One region of the Cupriavidus sp. JZ107 genome, then DNA from elsewhere that is predicted to be linked to it. Evidence: predicted binding sites of a transcription regulator. Region 1 holds the regulator's gene; each other region holds the start of a gene.
The links. Region 1 encodes LexA, which represses DNA repair genes until DNA is damaged. Its sites were predicted from a motif close to ACTGTATNNNNATACAGT; they were not measured.

Region 1 (4,209 bases):
CTTGGCGGCGATGACAGTTACATTGCAATTGCCTTCAGGGCATTGAGATCGCAAGAGTTTAAGAGTCCGCCGTGTGCGGACTTTTTTTTGCCTGGCGCTCCCCGCAGCGGTCCTCCTTCCCGCTCTCTGTCTGCCGCTCCGCTCGGTCCGCGGCTCGCTTTCTCCCCGTTCTGCATGATGCCGCGGAGCAACGTCGCCGCTAACAGTTCTCGTTTACCTCATCCAAAGAGATGACCCCCCAACCGGGTGATGGCAAGATGTAGCCAAAAACGACAAGAAGATCTGGCCTCGGAGGGTGGAATGGAAGAAGAAGACGGCTTGTTTGGTGTCGCGTTCGAAGGCTTCCGCGTCGTCTGGGTGGTCGAGCGGTTGCAGAACGGTACCTGGACCGCCCGCTACTGCTGGCATCGCGGCACCGATGCGGCCGCGGCCGCCTCACTGCAGACCGATGTGCTGAACGGCAGGAGCCGAAGACTGCCGGGCACCTATCAGACCGAGCAGGAGACGCTCGATGCGATCCACGAGGCAATTCGGCTCGAAGCCCGCTGGTCCTGATACGTCATTCGGTTGCATGAAAAATTTTGTGCGTAGTACTAGCCATCGCCAAACGAAGTTTGTATAATCTTGGTTTCCGTCGAGCAGTACTGACGACGGCGCTACGGTGGCTGTAGCTCAGTTGGTAGAGTCCAGGATTGTGATTCCTGTCGTCGTGGGTTCGAGTCCCATCAGCCACCCCAAGATCCCATGCAAACAGCCGCTCATCGAGCGGCTGTTTTGCTTTGTGCCGAGACAAACGGGCTGGCGGGCGAGGGCGCTCGTGGTCTTCAGACCAACCGAGCAGCGGCTTTGGTGATCGTCCATCCGACACCGACACACAGCGCGATCCAACCGGCTGCAATCAGTGCGACGTCGTGCCAGTTCATGGTGCGGCGACCGGGACGAAGCAGCTTGATGGTGTCGTCTGACGAAGGCATGGCCGTCTCCTTCGAAAAGCATGGGAAAAGGCTAGGCCAAGCTTCGACGAATTCACGGTCCGAGTTGTAAAGGTTTGTTGCGATGCGCGAGAAGCGTCGCTTGTCGCCGGACCGCCGTATCTCACGCTTCGCGCAAACGCGCAATCACGCCTTCAACGCAGTCGATCTTGTCGCAGCGGTCGCACGAGTGCGACTTGCTCACGCGTTCAGCTTCACGCCCGGCTGATCGAGTTCGAGCATCCGGCAGATCGCGGCCATGCTGCCGACCATCGTGCGGCGCTGTGCGCCCTGGTAGATGCGGACACCTTTGGACTGGCGGAACGGCGTCGGCTTGACGGGGTAGCGGGTCAGGGAGCGGTCGGCTTGCAGCATGGTGGTCCTCTTCGGTAAGGCGTCAGCGGAAGTCTTGCGGCAACACGGGGCCCTGCGGCTCGTGCGGCTGCATGACTGAGTTGGCGCCAAGGCGGCGGCGCCTGCCGGATTGCGTGGTTGCGCTAGAAACCGGACTGGCGGATCAGTCCGACTGCGATGCCCTCGAGCGAGAATTCCTCGCGTCCGGGCTTCACGATGATGTTGGCGAAGTCGGGGTTCTCGGCGATCAACTCGATCGCATCGCCGCGATGCTTGAGCCGTTTGACGGTCACGTCCTCGCCGATGCGGGCCACCACGATCTTGCCGTTGGCCGCGTCCTGCGCGCGTTTGACCGCCAGCAGGTCACCATCGAAGATGCCGGCATCGCGCATGCTCATGCCGCGCACGCGCAGCAGGTAATCGGGGCGTTCGTCGAAGACCGAAGCGTCGACCTGGTATTGGCGGTCGATATGCTCGGCGGCCAGGATCGGGCTACCGGCGGCGACGCGGCCGACCAGCGGCAGCGTCAGCTGCATCACGCCGGCCATCGGCAGCGAGAACTGGTCCGGCATTTCGGAGTCGCTGCGATTGACCTTGAGCCGGATGCCGCGCGAAGCGCCGGGGGTCAGCTCGATCACGCCCTTTCGAGCCAGCGCGCGCAGATGTTCTTCGGCCGAATTCGGCGACGAGAAGCCAAATTCCGCAGCGATCTCGGCGCGGGTCGGCGGAATGCCGGTCTGCCGGATGGTGTTGCGGATCAGGTCGAAGATCTGCTGCTGCCGGGGTGTCAGAGTCGCCATGGCTTGTCCGTGTTGTTGTATCCGGTGGCGGTCCGGTCGTCGCCGCGAGCCGTGAGGCGCGCGGGGAGGGCGCATCGGGGACCGCCATGTGCAACACTGTACGTTTGAACAGTGTGCTGTGATTTTATACAGTATCGATCGAAGTGCAAGAGGAATTTGCATCGTCGTCCACTTTCGGCTGCGTACGGTCCGACCGCGGGGCAGGGCAAGACCGTAGGGGAGTGCCCTGTCCCGGCGGGTACAATCGCCGCCTGTTTACGAACATCTCGTGCCCATGACCTTGCCTCGCGTAATCGTTCTCGCCACCGGCGGCACCATCGCCGGTTCCTCGTCCAGCGCCGCCAGCAGCGCCCGCTATCAGGCGGCGACAGTGCCGGTATCGGCGCTGCTCGACGCGGTGCCGGCGCTCAAGGATGTCGCGCGGATCGAGGCCGAGCAGGTCGCGCAGGTCGACAGCAAGGACATGTCGTTCGGCCTGTGGGCGCGGCTGGCGGCGCGGGTCCACCATTGGTCCGCGCAGGACGACGTGGCCGGCATTGTCATCACGCACGGCACCGATTCGCTGGAAGAAACGGCGATGCTGCTGCACCTGGCGGGGGTGGCCAGCGTGCCGGTGGTGCTGACCGCCGCGATGCGGCCGGCGACCTCGCTGTCGGCCGATGGGCCGCTGAATCTGCTCGATGCCGTCCGCGTCGCGGCGCATCCGGAGGCGGCGGGCAAAGGCGTGCTGGTGGTAGTCAATCAGGAGATCCACGCCGGGCGCGACGCGGTCAAGGCGCATACCTCGGCCGTCGACGCGTTCGCGTCGCCGGGCGCCGGGCCGATCGGGCTGGTGCAGGATGCGCTGGTGCGCTTCACGCGCGCGCCGCTGCGGCTGCCGCGTCAGGCCTTGCCGCTGCCGCAGCACTGGCCCGCGGTCGAAATCGTCGCCAGCTATGCGGAGCCGAGTCGCGTGGTGGTCGATGCACTGGTCGCCGGCGGCGTGCGCGGCGTGGTAGTCGCGGCCGCCGGCAATGGATCGATCCACGAGACGCTGGTGGCCGCGCTCGCCGATGCGGCGCGGGCCGGTGTCGCGGTGGTCCGCAGCACGCGCACCGGCGCCGGTAATGTGATCGCGCCGGCTCAGCCTAATCCTGCCGCGGGGGCCTTCGTGTCCGCTGGCGACCTGAATCCGTACAAGGCCCGGGTGGCGTTGCTGCTGGCGCTTGGCGCGGAGCCGGTCCTGGGCGGCGATCCGGTTCGGCTGCAACAGTTCTTCGCGCAGATCTGAAGGAGCGTCTGGCCCGCACAATCGCCAATCCAGCCCTGAATCCATGCGGCTTGCCGCCGTGGCCGTTCCGGGCTATACTCGCGGGCTATTTAACCCTTGCTGCACCGGACTTGACGCCCGGGCGGCTTATCCCAAAAGGAGCGTCAATGCGTCATTACGAAATCGTATTCATCGTCCATCCGGACCAGAGCGAGCAAGTGCCGGCCATGATCGAGCGTTACAAGACGCTGGTCACGTCGCAGAACGGCCAGGTGCATCGCGTGGAAGACTGGGGCCGTCGTCAACTGGCCTACATGATCCAGAAGCTGGCCAAGGCTCACTACGTTTGCCTGAACATCGAGTGCGGCAAGGACACGCTGGCTGAACTCGAACACGCGTTCAAGTTCAACGACGCCGTGCTGCGCCACCTGATCGTCCAGACGAAGAAGGCCGAAACGGCCCCGTCGCCGATGATGAAGGAAGTCCAGCGCGAAGAAGCCCGCAAGGCTTCGCAGCAAACCAGCGAAGGCCAGGCCGCCTGAGTGCGGTCTGCTGTGTGCGGTTCGCTCCGGCATGACCGGGGCGGCATGCGAGGGGCGGTGGCGCGATGAACCAGCTGAGGCTGCACGCCACCCTCGTCGAGCGCGACGCGTTGCGCTATACGCCGGCCGGTATCCCAGTCGTCAATTGCCTGTTGCAATACGGTGGCGAGGTGGTCGAAGCGCAGACGCCGCGGCAGGTCGAGTTCGCGATCGCCGCGATGGGCGTCGGTCCGGTCGGCCAGCACCTCGAGCGTACGCCGCTCGGCACGGTGCTCGACTGCGAAGGCTTTCTC
Region 2 (4,209 bases), 980 kb from region 1:
AACGAAAGGCGAGACATCGAAAGCGTGATCGGGCGGTGAACGGAAGACGGCAGAAAAAAGCGGGCCACGCGCCGCCCCGGCAGCGGCGCGGCCAAGCCGCTATTATCGGGGATCAGGCACTGGCGCAGTGTCTTTCTCTTCTCGATATTTCATTATGGTTTTCGACTTCGCAGGTCGCCGCACCGGTCCGGCATCGCATCGGGGCGCCATCCCGGCGCGGCTGGCCGGCATGCTGGCCATCCCCGCGATCGCCCTGGCGCTCGCCGTGGCGCCGCCGCCGGCACGGGCGGCGAGCGCCACGCATCTGCCGGCGGTCAGCGACCTGGCGGCGGAAACCCGCGCGGCCAGCCGGCGCGGCGAACCGCTGGTGGTGCTGGTGACGCTGCCGGACTGCGGCTATTGCGAAGCGGTGCGGCGCAACTATCTGGGCCCGCAGGTCGCCAGCGGAGAGGTTGTGGCGCGCGAGCTCGACATGAGCGCGGCGACGCCGATCCGCGATGCCGACGGCCGTGCCACCACCGCACGCGCCTGGGCGCGCGACCACGGCATCCGCTTCGCGCCGACGGTGCTGTTCCTCGACGGCCGCGGCCGCCCGGCCGCGCCGCCGCTGCGCGGCATGCAGCCCGACTTCTACGGCGCCTATCTGGAACAGTCGCTCGACACCGCGCGCGCCGCGATGGCGGCGACGGCCGGCGGGCGCTGACTCCCGTCACCGCCGCGGCCTCGGCGCTAGAATGGCGGTTTCTCCCTCCTTCGGTCGGCCCATCATGACTTCGTCCGCCTCCCAACCGGAACGTCCCGCCTCTGCCCGCAAGCGCTGGCCGCTGGTCGCGGGCCTGCTGGTACTGGTCCTGCTCGGCTGGTTTGGCTACCGCGCGTTGACCCCGGCCCGGCACGCGCCGCAAGCGACCTTCGTGCTGCTGTCCGGCGAGCGCGTCAGCACCGCGCAGCTGCAGGGCAAGGTCTATATGGTCAACTTCTGGGCCACCAGCTGCACCACCTGCGTCAAGGAGATGCCGGACATGGTGCGCACCTATCAGCAGTTCAAGGACAAGGGCCTCGAGTTCGTCGCCGTGGCGATGAGCTATGACCCGCCGATGTACGTGACCAATTTCACCGAGACGCGCAAGCTGCCGTTCAAGGTCGCGCTCGATTCGGACGGCTCCGCGGCCAAGGCCTTCGGCGACGTGCAGCTGACGCCGACCACCTTCGTGGTGGACAAGGACGGGCGCATCCTGAAGCGCTATGTCGGCGAGCCGGAATGGGACAGCCTGCACAAGCTGCTGGACGAGGCACTGGGCAAGGCGGTTTGATGCGCTGACAGGGAAGGGGCGGCCGCGGTATGCCGGCGCCGCTTGCCCTCTCCCCAACCCTCTCCCGCAAACGGGAGAGGGAGAACCCAGTAGGCATTCGGCAAGGCTCTCGCGAAGGCGGGCGAGATAGCTGGCCGCAGGCGTTCGACAAGGCTGCCGGCTTGCTCCTCTCGCCCGCTCGCGAGAGGGGCCGGGGGAGAGGGCAACCCCGGCGCTACCACGCCAAAAGCGCCCCTCTCGCCCCTTCAACCATCCCCCGCTTGCCCAACACATCTGTATGGATATACAGTCTGCGGCGAACATTTCCGGTTTTCGCCCTCGCTCGCCACTGTGTCCGTCGCTCTCGCTCCTGCACCCGCCGCCGCCCCGGCCGACCCGGCCGATCCGGTCGACTATCTCGCCGCGCTCAATCCCGAGCAGCGTGAAGCGGTCGAGCACCCGACCGACCAGCCGCTGCTGATCATCGCCGGCGCGGGCTCGGGCAAGACCAATACGCTGGCGCACCGCGTCGCGCACCTGCTGCTGGGCGGCGCCGATCCGCGGCGCATCCTGCTGCTGACGTTCTCGCGGCGCGCCGCGGTCGAGATGGGCCGGCGCGTCGAGCGCATCGTTGACCAAGCCTTCGCCGCCCGCAACGGCGCCACGTCGTCGGCCAATCCCGGCCGCGCGGCGCTGCAATGGGCCGGCACCTTCCACGCGATCGGCGCGCGGCTGCTGCGCGAATACGCGGAGACGCTGGGCCTGTCGCCCTCGTTCACGATCAGCGACCGCGGCGATTCGGCCGACCTGATCAACGTGGTGCGGCACGACCTCGGCCTGTCGGCGCAGAACGCCCGCTTTCCGCGCAAGGAAACCTGCCTGGCGATCTATTCGCGCGTGGTCAACACGCAGTTGCCGCTCGAAGAGGTGCTGCAGCGCCAGTTCCCGCGCTACGCGATGTGGGTCGACGCGCTGCGCACGCTGTTCGCCGGCTATGTCGAGGCCAAGCAGAAGCAGCAGGTGCTCGACTACGACGACCTGCTGCTGTACTGGGCACAGGCGCTGGCCGAGCCGGCGCTGGCGCGCGACATGGGCGAGCGCTTCGACCACGTGCTGGTCGACGAATACCAGGACACCAATGCGCTGCAGGCGGCGATCCTGCTGTCGCTCAAGCCCGACGGCCGCGGCCTGACCGTGGTCGGCGACGATGCGCAATCGATCTACGCGTTCCGCGGCGCCACCGTACGCAACATCCTCGACTTCCCGCACCGCTTCTCGCCAGCGGCGGGACAGGTCACGCTGTCGCGCAACTACCGCTCGACGCAGCCGATCCTGGCCGCCGCCAACGCGGTGATCGGGCTGGCGGCCGAGCGCTTCACCAAGGACCTGTGGTCGGACCGCGCCAGCGCCGAGAAGCCCGGCGTGGTGGTGGTCAACGACGAGACCGAGCAGGCGCGCTTCGTGGTCGAGCGCATCCTGGCGCGGCGCGAGGAAGGGCTGGCGCTGATGGCGCAGGCGGTGCTGTTCCGTGCCGCCGACCACAGCGCGCAGCTCGAACTGGAGCTGGTCCGCCGCAACATTCCGTTCGTCAAGTTCGGCGGACTCAAATTCCTCGAGTCGACCCACGTCAAGGACATGCTGGCGGCGCTGCGCTGGCTCGAGAATCCGCGCGACCGCATGGCGGGCTTTCGCACGCTGCAGCTGATGCCGGGCGTCGGGCCCAAGACCGCGGCACGTGTGCTCGACGGGCTGGAGCTCGCCAGCGATCCGCTGTTCGCGCTGGAATCGTTCGAAGCGCCGCCGGCGGCCGCCGAGGCATGGACCGAACTGGTCGCGCTGGCGCGCGAGGCGATGGCCCCCGCGGCGGCATGGCCGGTCGACTTCGAACGCGTGCTGCGCTGGTACGAGCCGCATCTGGAACGGTTGCACGACGATGCCGCCGCGCGCGCCGCCGACCTGCAGCAGCTGGCGCGCATCGCCGCGACCTACGGCTCGCGCGAACGCTTCCTGACCGAGCTGACGCTGGACCCGCCCGATGCCTCCAGCGACGAATCGGGCGTGCCGCTGCGCGACGAGGACTATCTGATCCTGTCGACGATCCATTCGGCCAAGGGCCAGGAGTGGAAGGCGGTCTACGTGCTGAACGCGGTCGACGGCTGCCTGCCGTCGGATCTCGCCACCGGCACCACCGAGGAGATCGAGGAAGAGCGCCGGCTGCTCTATGTCGCGATGACGCGCGCACGCGACCATCTCGATATCGTGGTGCCGCAGCGCTTCTACGTGCATCAGCAGCCCGGCATGGGCGACCGCCACGTGTATGCGTCGCGCACGCGCTTCCTGCCCAATCGCGTGATGCCGCATTTCCACAGCCGCGCGTGGCCGCCGCCTCCGCCGGTCGACGCGGCGCCCCAGCGCGCGTCGCTGCCGGCGGTCGACCTGGCCGCGCGGATGCGCAATATGTGGCGATGAGCCGGCCGTAGGGGCCGTACTGGGGGCGCAGCCTGCGTACACCCGTTACCCCGGGCCTTCGACGAGGGCGTCGGACCGGCGCTTGTTGTGCGCCATAGCTAACTCCCGCCACGGCGCCGCCCTGCAGACGCCGCCATGCGGTCGAAACGGCCCCCGGCTCGCCGTATAATTCCGAGCTTCCCACCGTTCCGACCGGCGCCCAGCCGCCCGCGCGGCCCAGCCGAGCGTGCCGCGCCCTCCCACGCATGAGCAGCTACTACCAGCACCACGTCTTCTTCTGCCTGAATCAGCGCGAGCCGGGCGAAAACTGCTGCGCCAACCACAACGCCAAGGCGATGCAGGAATACGCCAAGAAGCGTTGCAAGGAGCTGGGCATCGCCGGCGGCGAGGGCCGCGTGCGGATCAACAAGGCGGGCTGCCTGAACCGCTGTGAACTCGGTCCGGTACT
Region 3 (4,209 bases), on a different replicon from region 1:
AAGGCCCAGCGTTGCGGCGAGCGGTAGCGCGCGGCTTGCTGCAGCAGGGCGGCCAACGCCTTCGATACGCGGATCGCCGGGGCGGCGCCGACGGCCTGCTGGCACTCCGCGGATGGCGGGTCATCACCGGACATCGGCGCCGGGCCGGCGTCGAGCAGCATCAGCTGTGCCGTCCCGGTGCAGGCTGCCGAACCCCGTTCCGCCCAGGTGACGGCCTCCGGGGGCCAACCGGCCGCCAGCGCGCGCAGGGCCTGCGCACGCCAGCCCGCGTAGCCGCCGTCGACCACCAGTACCGGCGAGCTGGCGCCGCTCATAGCAGCGCCAGCTGCACCGGCGGCGCGGCCAGCGCCCGCCGCAACTGCTCCGACGGCCGGTCCGCCTGCGCCGGCCGGTAGTCCTGCACCACGATGAACGGTTTGATCTTGTCCATCGCGCAGCGCAGCCGCACCAGGTCCTGATAACGGATCGCGCGCGAGCGGCGCAGCTCCACCAGCCGCTTCGCATTGCGCATGCCGATGCCGGGCACGCGGGCGATCAAGGCCTGCGGCGCACGGTTCAGGTCGACCGGAAACGACTCGCGATGCGCCAACGCCCAGGCCAGCTTCGGATCGATGTCGAGCGGCAGGTCGCCGGCGGACTGGAACAGCTCCTCGGCCTGAAAGCCGTAGCCGCGCATCAGGAAATCCGCCTGATACAGGCGATGCTCGCGCAGCAGCGGCGGCGCCTGCGCGGGAAGGCCGGAGGGACTGTCGGGAATCGGGCTGAACGCCGAGTAATACACGCGCTTCAGCTTGTAGGCGCCATAAAGCGTCTGCGCGGTCTGCAGGATCGTGCGGTCGTCCGCGTCGTCCGCGCCCACGATCATCTGCGTGCTTTGGCCGGCCGGCGCGCGGCCCGGCGCGGACTTGTCGCTCTCCGCCTCTTCCTGGGCGAGCCGGATCGACCCCATGGCGCGCTTGATCGTATGCGCATTCTTCTCCGGCGCCAGCCGCTGCAGGCCGCCGTCGGTGGGCAGCTCGATGTTGACGCTGAGCCGGTCCGCATACTGGCCAGCCTGCGTGATCAGCCGGGGATCGGCGTCCGGAATCGTCTTCAGGTGGATATAGCCGCGGAACTGGTGTTCCTCGCGCAGCGAGCGCGCCACCTGGACCAGCTGCTCCATCGTGTAGTCGGCGCTGCGGATAATGCCGGAGCTGAGGAAGAGGCCGTCGATATAGTTGCGCCGGTAGAAGTCCAGCGTCAGATCGACGACCTCGCGCGGCGAAAAGCGGGCCCGCGGGACGTTGCTCGAGCGCCGGTTGACGCAGTACTGGCAGTCGTACTGGCAGAAGTTGGTCAGCAGGATCTTGAGCAGCGAAACGCAGCGCCCATCGGGCGTGAAGCTGTGGCAGATGCCGGCCCCGGTACTGGCGCCCAGCCCGCCCTTGCCGAGCGAATCCCGTTTCGGCGCGCCGCTGCTGGCGCAGGAGGCGTCGTATTTGGCCGCGTCCGCCAGGATCTCCAGCTTGGTGAGCAGTTCCATCGGGAAACCATACTGTATGAATGTACAGTATTATAGGCGGGATCGAGCTGCCTCGGCTCAATACCGATGTCCGCTCCCTGCGATGGCTGCGACGATGGTGTACTCGTGAGCGCCAAAGGGAGAGTTCGATGTGCTACGCCGCGCAGATCAAGGCCGACTTCAGGAAGTTCACGCGCCAGTACGGCGCGGTGATGAGCCTTCGCCAGTTCTTCGAACTGTTCTGGCAAAAGCGCAAGGACCAGGAGTGGCAGAAGCTGCCCAAGGCGATGCGCGTCGCGTTCGCGCAGGGCGGCGCGGGAGGCGAGGAGGGCGGCCCCGAAGAGCGCGAGCTGGCCGCGCTGATCGCCGCCGGCGACCGCGAACAAGCCAATGGGCTGGAAGCGGAGCTGTTCCGCCAGCGGGCGCGCCTGGCGGAGGCCGAGCGCGCGCTTGCCGGGCGGCCGACCCGCAAGGCGGAGAACGAGCAGCGCATCGCCGCCGACAAGATCGCCCGGCTGCAGCAGAACCTGGCCGACCTGCAACGCGCCACGCCGGCTCCGGAGGACGCGATGATCTTCCCGGGCTATTACGCGCCGGTGATGATCGAGGTGGACGGCCAGCGCACGATCGTGCCGATGCGCTACCGCTGCCGACTGCCCGGCTGGGACGTGTCGATGGAAAGAAAAAAGCCCGGGACGTACAACGCACGCCGCGACAATCTCGAGACGGCATGGCGCCAACTGTTCGGCTACCGCCACGGCATCCTGCCGATCCGCGCCTTTCATGAACACGTGGCCCGGCATCGGCTCGAGCACCGCGAACTCGGTCCGGACGAGAAGGAGCAGAGCGTCGTGCTGGAGTTCCGTCCCGATCCGCCGCAGGATCTGCTGATCGCCTGCCTGTGGTCGCGACACAAGGGCGAGGCCGGCGAACCGGACCTCTATTCGTTCGCGGCGATCACCGACGAGCCGCCGCCCGAAGTCGCCGCGGCCGGCCACGACCGTTGCGTCATTCCGATCAAGCCGCAGCACGTCGACGCGTGGCTCAACCCGGACCCTGCCAATCTGGCCGCGCTGTACGCGATCCTGGACGACCGCGAACGGCCGTTCTTCGAGTATCGGCTGGCGGCTTAGCGGGGAGCGCCGTGGCCGCATGGCCGACGGGGATGGTGCGTATCAGCCTGACTGCCCGAAGGTGTTGAGGTATTCGTCGAACTCGTCCCGGACGATGCTTTCTATCCGTTCGACTTCATCGTGGGTCAGGTCTTCGAACAGCTTGCGCTTTCGCTTCGACAATTCTCCGTGGTTCTGCACGATGAGATCGATCAGGTTGGAAAGCCGCGACTGTGGCAGATCAAGCCAGCCTTCTATGCGCTCTAGACTGGCGTCGTAGGCTCGCAGGTATTGGATTTCCTGCGCCAGATCGTGCTCGACGCATTGCTCGATACACCTGAACACAAACTCGCACAACGCAGTCGCGTCGAACGACGCATACAGCCAATACGGTTGAGGCGACTTGATCAGAATCGTGTCGCTGTCGGCGTCCAATACGTAATTGAGCAGTGCGGTGCGCGGTGCCGAGTACGCCTTCAGCAAGCCGGCATAGGTGTCGATTTCCTTGAGCATGCGTGCAGATATGGGCAGGACGACGCCTTCCGGGGTGACCCCGGCCTGCCGGAGCAGGTGATGGATCAGGAAGCGGTGCAGACGCCCATTGCCATCGTAGAAGGGGTGAGCGAACACGAAGCCGAAAGATGCGCAGGCAGCCACAACGATGGGATGGACAGTCCCTGTCTGAATCAGGCTTGCCACCTGCGAAATGCCTTCCATCATTGCGTCAAGTTGCTCGGGATTCGGAGGAATATAGTCCGCCATATTCCGCATGCGGCCACCGCGCGAAAGCCAGTTCTGCCTGTCGCGATACGAATACTCGCTACGCGGGCCCGAGATGATTTCGTTTTGCCATTCGCATAGCTGGTCCTCGGTCAAAGGTCCAGGGGCGCCGGCAAACTGAAGCAATCGACGGAATTTCGCCACGCGCTGGTTATCGGGCACCTCTCTCTCGATCGAGTATGTCGAACGGGTTTCGGCGAGATACAGATAGTCGACGGCCCGGGCCAGCACCTCTGGCTCAAGGCTCTCAATCGCCGCGGCGACCTTGTCTGGCAGGTCAGACGCGATCCAGGCCGCGAGTTCGTCGGTGCGTCGCACCACCGGACAGAATGCAGGCGGTCCGAGATGGTTGTTCTGGACGCCGAACTGGGTATCGTTCTTGACGGGGCCGGTGATATACGCGCGTTCGTCGAGCGCCGGAATGCGGGGCGCGCCGGAAGGCACGTTGTAGTCGAACTGGGCTCCAGCCAACCATTTGGCGTAGAAACCGCTCAATCGGGCATAGCGCGACGTGGGCGCGGCTCGGAGCCATTCCTGCACGGCCTCGATGGCCTCCGGGTGCTCGAACAGTGCCGCCAGGACAGTCAGGTCCAACTGTTCCTTCTTCAGCGCAAAGAGAAGGTGATCGACGATCGAGTCGCCGCCGCGGTACCTGTTTCGCGGGTAAATCACACGAGTGGTGCCATCGGGGCCAGTGTGCCGAGTCAACACGCCTGTCTTGTCGGCCAGCTCGTACGTCGAGCGTAGCGGCGGCACGCGCAGATCGAACTTCTGGACCAGCGCCATGTAACCGAGTGATGTAAGTGCCATATTTTG

Region 2: a site for LexA is predicted at 1,586-1,603, ahead of M1D55_RS23255 (ATP-dependent helicase). Genes of this name have one in related genera too.
Region 3: a site for LexA is predicted at 1,534-1,551, ahead of M1D55_RS04845 (putative DNA modification/repair radical SAM protein). Genes of this name have one in related genera too.

Annotation. Positions count from the first base shown of each region.
Region 1 is NZ_CP096481.1:2,030,027-2,034,235, reverse strand. Features, by position in the region: gene M1D55_RS18630 (hypothetical protein) at 301-555, shown strand; tRNA gene M1D55_RS18625 (tRNA-His) at 662-737, shown strand; gene M1D55_RS18620 (hypothetical protein) at 825-974, opposite strand; gene M1D55_RS18615 (hypothetical protein) at 1,173-1,346, opposite strand; gene lexA (transcriptional repressor LexA) at 1,469-2,125, opposite strand; gene M1D55_RS18605 (asparaginase) at 2,400-3,395, shown strand; gene rpsF (30S ribosomal protein S6) at 3,542-3,916, shown strand; gene priB (primosomal replication protein N) at 3,982-4,209, shown strand, end outside.
Region 2 is NZ_CP096481.1:3,014,834-3,019,042, forward strand. Features, by position in the region: gene M1D55_RS23240 (hypothetical protein) at 1-17, opposite strand, end outside; gene M1D55_RS23245 (thioredoxin fold domain-containing protein) at 230-703, shown strand; gene M1D55_RS23250 (TlpA disulfide reductase family protein) at 768-1,313, shown strand; gene M1D55_RS23255 (ATP-dependent helicase) at 1,644-3,761, shown strand; gene M1D55_RS23260 ((2Fe-2S) ferredoxin domain-containing protein) at 4,007-4,209, shown strand, end outside.
Region 3 is NZ_CP096480.1:1,134,914-1,139,122, reverse strand. Features, by position in the region: gene M1D55_RS04850 (UdgX family uracil-DNA binding protein) at 1-314, opposite strand, end outside; gene M1D55_RS04845 (putative DNA modification/repair radical SAM protein) at 311-1,522, opposite strand; gene M1D55_RS04840 (SOS response-associated peptidase family protein) at 1,651-2,634, shown strand; gene M1D55_RS04835 (Fic family protein) at 2,677-4,203, opposite strand.